2 regions of the uncultured Solobacterium sp. genome follow, and region 1 is predicted to be linked to the other one. Evidence: predicted binding sites of a transcription regulator. Region 1 holds the regulator's gene; the other holds the start of a gene.

Region 1 (4,983 bases):
CTTCTTCACTTCAGCCTTCTGTTCTTCAGTCACATTTGCATTTTCATTCTGCAATGTTTCATCAATCTGGTGAATGAAAGCTTCCGCACGATTCTTTGTCTCGATTTCTTCTTTACGTTTGTCATCCTCTGCCTTATGAGCTTCAGCTTCCTTAACCATGCGGTCAATTTCCTCCTCACTTAAACCAGAAGAGTTTGTAATCGTAATAGATTGTTTCTTACTTGTTGCCTTGTCAACTGCAGTAACGTGTACAATACCATTTACGTCAATATCAAATGTTACTTCAATCTGTGGAACACCACGTCTTGCTGGGGCAATACCATCTAACTGGAAGTTACCAAGTGTCTTGTTATCCTGTGCCATTGGTCTTTCACCCTGTAATACATGGATATCTACAGCTGGCTGGTTATCTGCAGCTGTTGAGAAAATCTGAGACTTACTTGTTGGGATTGTTGTGTTACGTGGGATAAGAACTGTCATAACACCACCCATTGTTTCAATACCTAATGAAAGTGGAGTAACATCAAGTAATAATACGTCCTTAACATCACCAGCGATAACACCACCCTGAATAGCAGCACCTAAAGATACACATTCATCTGGGTTAACAGACTTGTTAGGTTCCTTACCTAATTCATTCTTAATTGCTTCTTGAACAGCTGGAATACGTGTAGAACCACCTACAAGTAATACCTGGTGAATATCATTTGCTGTTAAACCTGCATCCTTTAATGCTTGACGAACTGGAATCAATGTTCTTTCAACAAGTCCCTTTGTCATTTCATTAAACTGTGCACGTGTTAATGTAGCTTCTAAGTGTAATGGACCTGCAGGACCAGCGGAAATAAATGGTAAGGAAATCTGTGTCTGTACCATACCAGATAAGTCCTTCTTAGCCTTTTCAGCAGCTTCCTTTAATCTCTGTAAAGCCATCTTATCTTGTCTTAGATCGATGTTATTTTCACGTTTGAAGTTATCTGCTAACCAATTGATGATAGCTTCATCGAAGTCGTCACCACCTAAGTGTGTATCACCATTTGTAGATAATACTTCAAATGTACCATCCGCAATATCCAAGATAGATACATCGAATGTACCACCACCTAAGTCATATACTAAGATCTTTTGTTCCTTAGATGTTTCTTTGTCAGAACCAAACGCAAGTGCAGAAGCAGTTGGCTCGTTAATAATACGTACTACATCCAAACCAGCAATCTTACCAGCATCCTTTGTTGCTTGACGCTGTGCATCGTTGAAGTATGCAGGTACTGTAATAACAGCCTTTTCTACCTTCTCACCTAAATAAGCTTCTGCATAACTCTTCAAATATGTAAGAATCATTGCTGAAACTTCCTGTGGTGTATATTCCTTACCTTCTAATGTTACTTTTTGATTTGTACCCATCAAACGCTTAATGGAATATACTGTGTCTTTATTTGTAATCAATTGACGCTTAGCCGCATCACCAACAATACGTTCACCATTTTTAAATGCTACAACGGATGGTGTTGTGCGGTTTCCTTCTGGATTCGCAATTACTTTTGCTTCGCCACCTTCCATAACGGATACGCAGCTATTTGTTGTTCCTAAGTCAATACCAATAATCTTGCTCATGTTTATCTTCCTCCTAGTTATTCACTAACCTTGACCATTGCTGCTCTTAGCAGACGGTCCTTTATACGATAACCCTTCTGTAATACTTCAATTACAGTTCCAGGTTCGACATTTTCTCTTGCTTCTGTCATCAATGCTTGATGCCAATTACCATCAAATGGTTGGTTTAATGCATCAATTTCTGTAATACCTTCTTTACTTAAAGCATTCTGTAGTTGTCCATAAATCATTTCGACACCCTTACGATATGCTTCATCGGATGTTGCTTGCGCTAACGCTCTTTCGCAACTATCTAATACAGGTAACAACTCTAATGCAAAGTTTTTCATCATAAACTTTGTACGGCTATCAAAATCAGCCTGTAGACGTTTTCTTGTATTCTCTGTATCTGCATACGCTTTTGCATATTCATTCTTGAGAACATTTACCTGTTCACTTAACTCTGTAATCTTTGCTTGAAGTGTTGTAACTTCATCAACTTCTTCTACTACTTCAGGAGTTTCAGTTTCAACTACTTCTTCAACTTCAGATTCTGTTTTTTTGATATCTTCACTCATTGCCACTTTCACCTCCTGAGTTATACATCTTCTCAATCAAACGTGCCGCATAATCAATTAGATTTACGACTTTTTCATAATTCATTCTGCTTGGTCCAACAACCATCAACTCTCCACTTTCCGTATCATTAACATGGAACTTGGAACGTACAACTGCTAAATCGTTATACCAAGTTAACTGTGCGCCTTTTGTTGTAGTTACCGCAACAGCATTTTCGCTGGAATCTAATCCACGCCATACCTTTGTATCATCAAACATCAACATCAATTGTTTCAACTTGTTGATATCTTCAAATTCAGGTTGATATAATACACGATCTTTTCCAGAGAAGTATACACTCTCACTCGCAAACTTTACGAACGCTCTAACAAACGCTGTAAAGAGTAGATCGTGGCGATGTACAACGCTACATAAATCAGGTTTGATATCTTCCATACGACCAGGTACTTCCGCAAGTGGAACACCCTGTAATCTCTTGTTTAAGATATCTGTACAAGCTTCCAAATCTTTGAATGGTACATCATCTTCAAAGTGGAAGTTCTTAGTTTCGGTATGTCCTGTATTTGTGATAAATACACATACCGCATTACGCGTGTCAATCGGAAACAATTTTATGTGTTCTAGACATTGCGTATTGGAATCTGGTCCGATTGCACCAGCTGTCATATTTGTCATTTCACTGAGGATTTCACAGCTTTGATGAACCGCCTCCTCAATGTTCATACTAGACACATCAAATGCACTACGAATTGCGAGTTCCATACGTTTATCAATGCCAGCAGTCATGTTCAATAAGTTCTCACAATAGAACTTATATCCCATCGTACTAGGAATACGTCCACTGGAAGTATGTGTCTTTTCCAGATAGCCCATTTCCTCTAAGACCTGCATATCATTACGGATGGTCGCACTGGAATATGGTAAGTCATACTGTTCTTGTAATGTACGCGAACCAACTGGTTCCGCCGTACGAATATACTCATCAACAATTGCCTTGAAGATTTCTATTCGTCTTGGTGTCAACATCTCCAGCACCTCCTTTTTAGCACTCTTTTTCAATGTCTGCTAATATAGTATACCAACACTTTAGCACTGTCAACAGTTTAGTGCTAATTTTTAACAAAAAAGACCGAAAATTTTCGGCCTTATATATCAGCTTATTTTTTAGTGCTCTAAACAAGAATATTCATCATTTAATTATCTGTATAGATACTATATTATTCTCACTAATCTCTATTCCTCCAAGATGTTCAGCATCCTTTGAAATGCCGATACTATCGATACCATCTTCATTATCTTCGCCTCGAAAGAACTCTGCTACATATCCATCAAAAGAATATCCTTCATCGTTAGTGATTCGTACATATTGATGCAAATATTCTTTCAGTTCCATATTTTTCCCTCTTATATTTCAATCGGATTTGGTGTCATCGCATCCTTGATGCGATCTAGTAACATAGCAGTTTCTAAACTACTTTGGATAGGCATAACTGGAGAGCTATGTTTCCCATTTTCAAGTAAGTTTACAAAGTGAGATATTTCTCCATAGAAGTCATCTACTTTATATGGACAATCAATAACTTCTACTTTGTCTTCAATCTTTAGCTCTGCACTTATAGGTCTATGCAAATCTCGAATACGGATTTCTCCCTTTGTACCCTTAATCAATACTTCTTTTTTTTCTGGTTGATTGATTGCAGTTTCTAGAGTGGCTAATGTATTGCCTATATGCATCTGTACCTTTGTATGTAAGTCATATCCATCCTCTAAGTCTACATCAATGTAATCGATGCGCAGTTTACCTTTGGTATATTCTGTAATCCATGTTGCACAATAACAGCCACAGTCTAGAAGAGCTCCTCCATATACTGGATTACTTAGGTAACTATTCTCAATGACTTCTTGTGGTTGTTTAGAATTGAGTATGGTATGAATTTCCTGAATATCTCCAATAGTACCTTTTTCAATCAGCTTATGTATCTTTTGATACAATGGTGTAAAACGAGGCTTCATGGCTTCCATCCATAATACTGGATGTTGTTTTAATACTTCCATGATTCCCTCAATCTCAAAAGCGTTTATACCTGCTGGTTTTTCAACCAGTACTGCCTTGCCTGCTTTGATGGCTTTGATCGACCATATATAATGATAGCCATGTGGCAAGGTAATATATACTGCATCTACGTTTGGATCTTGTAAAAGTTCTTCATAGGATCCATACGCTTTTAAAGCGTGATATGTATCCGCAAACTGTTGTGCTTTTGCAAGTGTACGACAACTAACGGCATAAAGTTCACTATTTGATTCATGTGCTAGACTCTTTACAAAACGCTGGGCAATTTTCCCAGCGCCTATAATTCCCCAACGTATCATATCTGCCCCTGTGCAGCCCTTAAGTTTTCAGCTACTTTAGCCATCTTTTCTTTTAGAGGTCCCTCTACCTGCGGAGGTACTAGATTTAACAAGTCTCCTCCGTTAAGGGCAATCTCTTTACATACAGAAGAAGATAGAAATGAATATTGTGGTTTGGCGATGAGGAATGCCGTTTCAATCTCATGTGCCAACATCATATTCGCGGTTGCTTGTCCAAGTTCATATTCATAATCACTAACAGCACGAATACCACGAATAATAACAGCAGCCCCAATCTTACGAGCAAACTCTACGGTTAAACCAGAACCAATCATTACAGTTACATTTTCTGGGTTACCAATGGACTTCAAACTATCGATAACCATCTGTTTTCTTTCTTCACTATTGAACAAGCATGTCTTACGTGGATTAACCATAATCAATACCACAACTTCATCA
Region 2 (4,983 bases), on a different contig from region 1:
AATCAATCTAGTTCATTCACTATTACTGTTAATGCAGGACAACCTAATACATCATCTTCAACGGGTTCCGTCAATGTTGATGGGCCACAGATTTTAAATAATGAAACGCTACATAAATTTGCTTGGTATGACACAACCAACCCAAATATCGCAAACTGGGAAATTCGCATCAACCATAGACAAGCAATACTACCAAATGCAATTATCCACGATACCATCGTTGGCTCTAACGAAAGAATTTTACCAAATACAATTCGCTTATTTACAGTTCAGATGGATCAATATGGTAATGATATTACCGGAACATCAACACCAGTTAACTTAGCAGGAAAACTAACAATGTCTGATAACGACCAGACATTTACAATCAATGTTGGAAATATTAATGGGGAACAGTATCGTCTCACTTATCAATCTACATACACAGAAGGTACTGATTTAAACAACACCCTCACATTAACATCTAATGGTCAAACTTATGATTTTGATGCACACTTTACAAGAGCTTACTCTGGAGGTTCTGGTTCAGGTGACCTCGCACACAAAATCAAATTAACAAAAGTTGACGAAGACGATAACTCAATCACTTTAGCTAACGCAGTATTTACAGTTACACAACCAGATGGTACAACATTTAATCTAACAACAGGCGCAGATGGTACTGTTACTTCTGAAGCTTTAGTACAAGGTACTTATAAAGTAAAAGAGACAACCGCTCCTGCTGGTTATGAATTAAATAACACAGAATATACATTACAAGTAACAGCTACGGATGGTGCGTTACAAACCATCTCCGACAAACCAACCAAGACAAATATCTCTGTCACAAAGACATGGGTAGGTCCAAAAGCAGGTCCTATCACAGTTCACTTATTCGCTAATGGAACAGATACAGGTACAACTCTAACATTAGATGATACAAATAACTGGACAGCTAGTTTCACTAATGTACGTAAGTACGATCAAAGCGGTACAGAGATCCAATACACGATTAGTGAAGATACTGTTAATGGTTATGACGCCACAATCACCGGCAATCAAACAACAGGCTTCACCATCACAAACACAGAGCGACCACAGAATCCTACTACACCAAAGACAAGCGATTCTACAAATATCTATCTCTACATTGGAATGATGTTCGTTGGCATTATCGCTAGCGGTTACCTCTTCTCAAAGAGAAAATCATATAGATAGTTTAAAAGCCATCGCAATACACGATGGCTTTTCTTTTGCACAAAAAAACTGGAATTCTTCCAGTTATAGAATTTCGATAAATTTCTTTGTTTCTTCTTCTTTCTTCTGTTCTGTTGGTAATTCAATCTTTAAGATACCATTATCAAATGAAGCGTGAATATCTGTATCTTTAATTGCATCACCTACATAGAATGTACGAGATGTACTACCACTGAATCTTTCCTGACGTAAGATTCTACCCTTATCATCAGTTTCTTCATCAGAAGACGAACGAGCAGCGCTGATTGTTAGATTACCATTGAATAAGCTAATGGATACTTCATCCTTCTTATAACCAGGAACTTCTACTTCCAAGATGTACTTTCCATCTTTCTCGCGAACATCTGTCTTTAAAATATTATTTCCTGTGAATACTGGAGCTCTAAACACATCATCAAACATATCATTGAATAAATCATTCTTTCTTGTTGTCATATATTTCATATCATATACCTCCTAAGGCCTTTCACCTTACACATACTAATATACTCATATTTTTAGCACTGTCAATACTTAAGTGCTAATTATTTTATAAATTTTTATAAAACTATATTCATAATATATAAAAAGCCTTTATTTAAAGGCTTTTTATCATTATCACAGAAATTAAATGATTGCTAATTAATTTCCGTATTTATATAGAATGAAGGATTCGTCATCCGATTGTAGGTGGATATCTTTTCCTTCTATCGTATAGCGATAGACTTTCGTTTCATCATTCATTGTCATCTCAAGTTGGTTACCGTGGTTCTTCCAGTGAAAGGCAATCTTTGTAAGATCATCATAATAAACGCCTGAATAATCTGGATTAAATTGGATAGTAATATCATCTTCATAATCAGGAAACCAAACCCCTACAAAATCATATTTTCTTGTCTCTTGATAAAAGAAGTTCAGAATAAACAACAATACTAGTATTGGTATTCCATTCTTTAATATCTTCGCTATCAAGTTTTTCTGTTTCTTTGATAGTTCCATTGTATTTCTCCATATGTAATCATATACCTTTCGCAAAATAATACAAAACAACATATAGGAAACGACAGATATTTCTGCCGTTTATTCTGTGTATAAGTCTCTTAGTCTTTGTAATGCGTCTTTATCAAGATTGTATTCTTTTTCAAAGTATTCATCATAGTTTTCATACTTCTCTTTAATACGCTTGAGCGAATAATCAGCGTTGGTATATGTCACTCCCTCGTACGCCAGTAACATACCCGCAAGTTCCCCATCTAATTTTGTCAGTGGGAAATCCTTCCTGAAACGTTCGATATATTCCTTACGGTATTCATTCGTTAACATGTAGTCATACATCGCTGTCTCTTCGTCTACACCAAGTGCTAGTAGAATTAAGATTGCCGCAATTCCTGTACGATCTTTTCCAGCGGAACAATGGAATAGGATTGGTACATTGCCTGCCACAATATCCTCAAACATTCTCTTATATGCATAAGAGAATGGCAAGTTACCATACACCTTATGTGTAAATTCATCATTGCATTCTTTGGAATAGACATTTTCTGCGATGAGTGCAGCTGGCGAAAAGTTTACTTCCGTTCCATCTGCACGTGCCGCAGCAGATGAATGAATGTATTCGGCACCTTTCAACGTTGGATCTGGTGAATCCTTCACTTCTTCCTTTGAACGTAAATCATAAATCTTCTTAATATTTAAAGAATTCAAAATTTTAAGTTCTGCTTGATCAAAGTCCATTAAGCGACTGCTACGAAAGAAATACCCTTTCTTAACATGTTTGCCATTTTGAGTCTTGTAACCACCTAGATCGCGTAAGTTTCTTTTCTTTTCAATGCCGAGAATATCACTCATTTCTTTACCCCCAAAATCCTTTCTGCAGTTTCAATCTGTTCTTTTGTAGGTTGTGGCGTATCCATTAGAGGGTAACTGATACCCATCTTCTCGTATTTCGAGATACCTAACACATGATATGGCAACACTTCTACTCTTTCAACAGAATCTAACGTATCGATAAATTCTCTGAGTTTCTTTAAATCCTCTTCGTTTGCGGTAATGCCTGGAACCAGAACATGTCGAATCCACATTGGAATATGATGATTTGAAAGATATTTCGCACACTCTAGAATATTTTCGTTGGATGCACCTGTTAGATACCGATGCACTTTATCATCAATCTCTTTTAAATCAAAGAGTACCAAGTCTGTTACTTTCATTAATCGTTCAAACTTTGAGAAAAATGGCTCTTCATATGTAAATGGATTGCCAGCTGTATCTAAAGTACAGTGGATACCATGCTTATGTGCTAGTTCAAATAGTTCAATCATGAAATCCATTTGTAATAAAGCTTCTCCTCCAGATACAGTGATTCCACCACCGTTGACCCAGTAGTTTTTATAGCGTAATGCCTTTTGTAATACTTCTTCTGCGGTATAGAGTTCTCCTCCAGCCATCTCCCAAGTATCTGGATTATGGCAATATTTACAACGCATATTACAACCTTTTAAAAATATAATAAATCGTACTCCAGGTCCATCAACTGCCCCGAAGGTTTCAAATGAATGTATGCGTCCCTTCATATTCTCACTCCTTTATATCTTTTTGATAAAAATGACTCTGTAGATAACAGAGTCATTTTACCAAACTATAGTCCTGTTTTACACAAGAACAATTACATATGATCGTGGAATGTTCTTGCGATAACGTCCAACTGTTGTTCTCTTGTTAGAGAGATAAACTTAACTGCATATCCGGAAACACGGATTGTGAAGTTAGCGTATTCTGGCTTCTCTGGATGTTCCATCGCATCAACGAGCTTCTCCTTACCGAAGACGTTAACGTTGAGGTGGTGAGCACCTTGGTCAAAGTAACCATCTAATACGTTTACAAGGTTGTTAGATCTTTCAACATCACTATGACCTAATGCATTAGGATCCATTGTCTGTGTATTAGAAATACCATCTAATGCCCAGTGATATGGAAGTTTTGTTAATGAGTTTAGTGACGCAAGTAATCCATTCTGCTCTGCACCATAAGATGGGTTAGCACCTGGAGCTAATGGTGTCCAAGCACGACGGCCATCTGGCATATTACCTGTGTACTTACCATAAACAACATTTGATGTGATTGTCAAAATTGAAGTTGTAGCTTCTGAGTTACGGTATGTGTGGTGCTTCTTGATCATTGTGATGAATGTCTTCAATAACCATACACCGATTTCATCTGCACGGTCATCATCATTACCATACTTAGGGAAGTCTCCCTCAATCTCATAGTCAACAACTAATCCATTTTCATCACGAACAGTCTTAACCTTGGCATACTTGATTGCGGATAGTGAGTCAATAACATGGCTGAATCCGGCAATACCTGTAGCGAATGTTCTTCTTACATCTGTATCAATTAAAGCCATTTCAGCTGCTTCATAGTAATACTTATCATGCATGTATTGGATGAGGTTCAAGATGTTTACATATAAACCTGCTAACCAATCTAGCATCTGTAGATACTTCGCTTCTACTTCGGCGTAGTCTAAGTATTCAGAAGTAATTGGACGATATGCTGGTCCAACTTGCTTAAAGCTCTTTTCATCTACACCACCATTGATAGCGTATAGAAGTGCCTTTGCGAGGTTTGCACGAGCACCGAAGAACTGCATTTCCTTACCTGTCTGTGTAGCAGATACGCAGCAGCAGATGCTGTAATCATCTCCCCATTCAGGGCGCATTACATCGTCATTTTCATACTGAATAGAACTTGTTGTGACAGAAATCT

Evidence for each region. Region 1 encodes HrcA, which represses chaperone genes, less so after heat shock. Its sites were predicted from a motif close to TTTTAGCACTNNNNNNNNNNNAGTGCTAAAA; they were not measured.
Region 2: RWM19_RS07500 (Hsp20/alpha crystallin family protein) is a predicted target of HrcA. The motif match lies at 1,732-1,762, and genes of this name have one in related genera.

Annotation. Positions count from the first base shown of each region.
Region 1 covers NZ_CAUQGG010000003.1:152,079-157,061, reverse strand. The annotation lists gene dnaK (molecular chaperone DnaK) at 1-1,614, opposite strand, end outside; gene grpE (nucleotide exchange factor GrpE) at 1,632-2,171, opposite strand; gene hrcA (heat-inducible transcriptional repressor HrcA) at 2,164-3,198, opposite strand; gene RWM19_RS03060 (hypothetical protein) at 3,362-3,565, opposite strand; gene RWM19_RS03055 (Gfo/Idh/MocA family oxidoreductase) at 3,577-4,545, opposite strand; gene coaD (pantetheine-phosphate adenylyltransferase) at 4,542-4,983, opposite strand, start outside.
Region 2 covers NZ_CAUQGG010000013.1:7,763-12,745, reverse strand. The annotation lists gene RWM19_RS07505 (Ig-like domain-containing protein) at 1-1,197, shown strand, start outside; gene RWM19_RS07500 (Hsp20/alpha crystallin family protein) at 1,261-1,680, opposite strand; gene RWM19_RS07495 (hypothetical protein) at 1,858-2,214, opposite strand; gene RWM19_RS07490 (tyrosine-protein phosphatase) at 2,296-3,063, opposite strand; gene pflA (pyruvate formate-lyase-activating protein) at 3,060-3,788, opposite strand; gene pflB (formate C-acetyltransferase) at 3,881-4,983, opposite strand, start outside.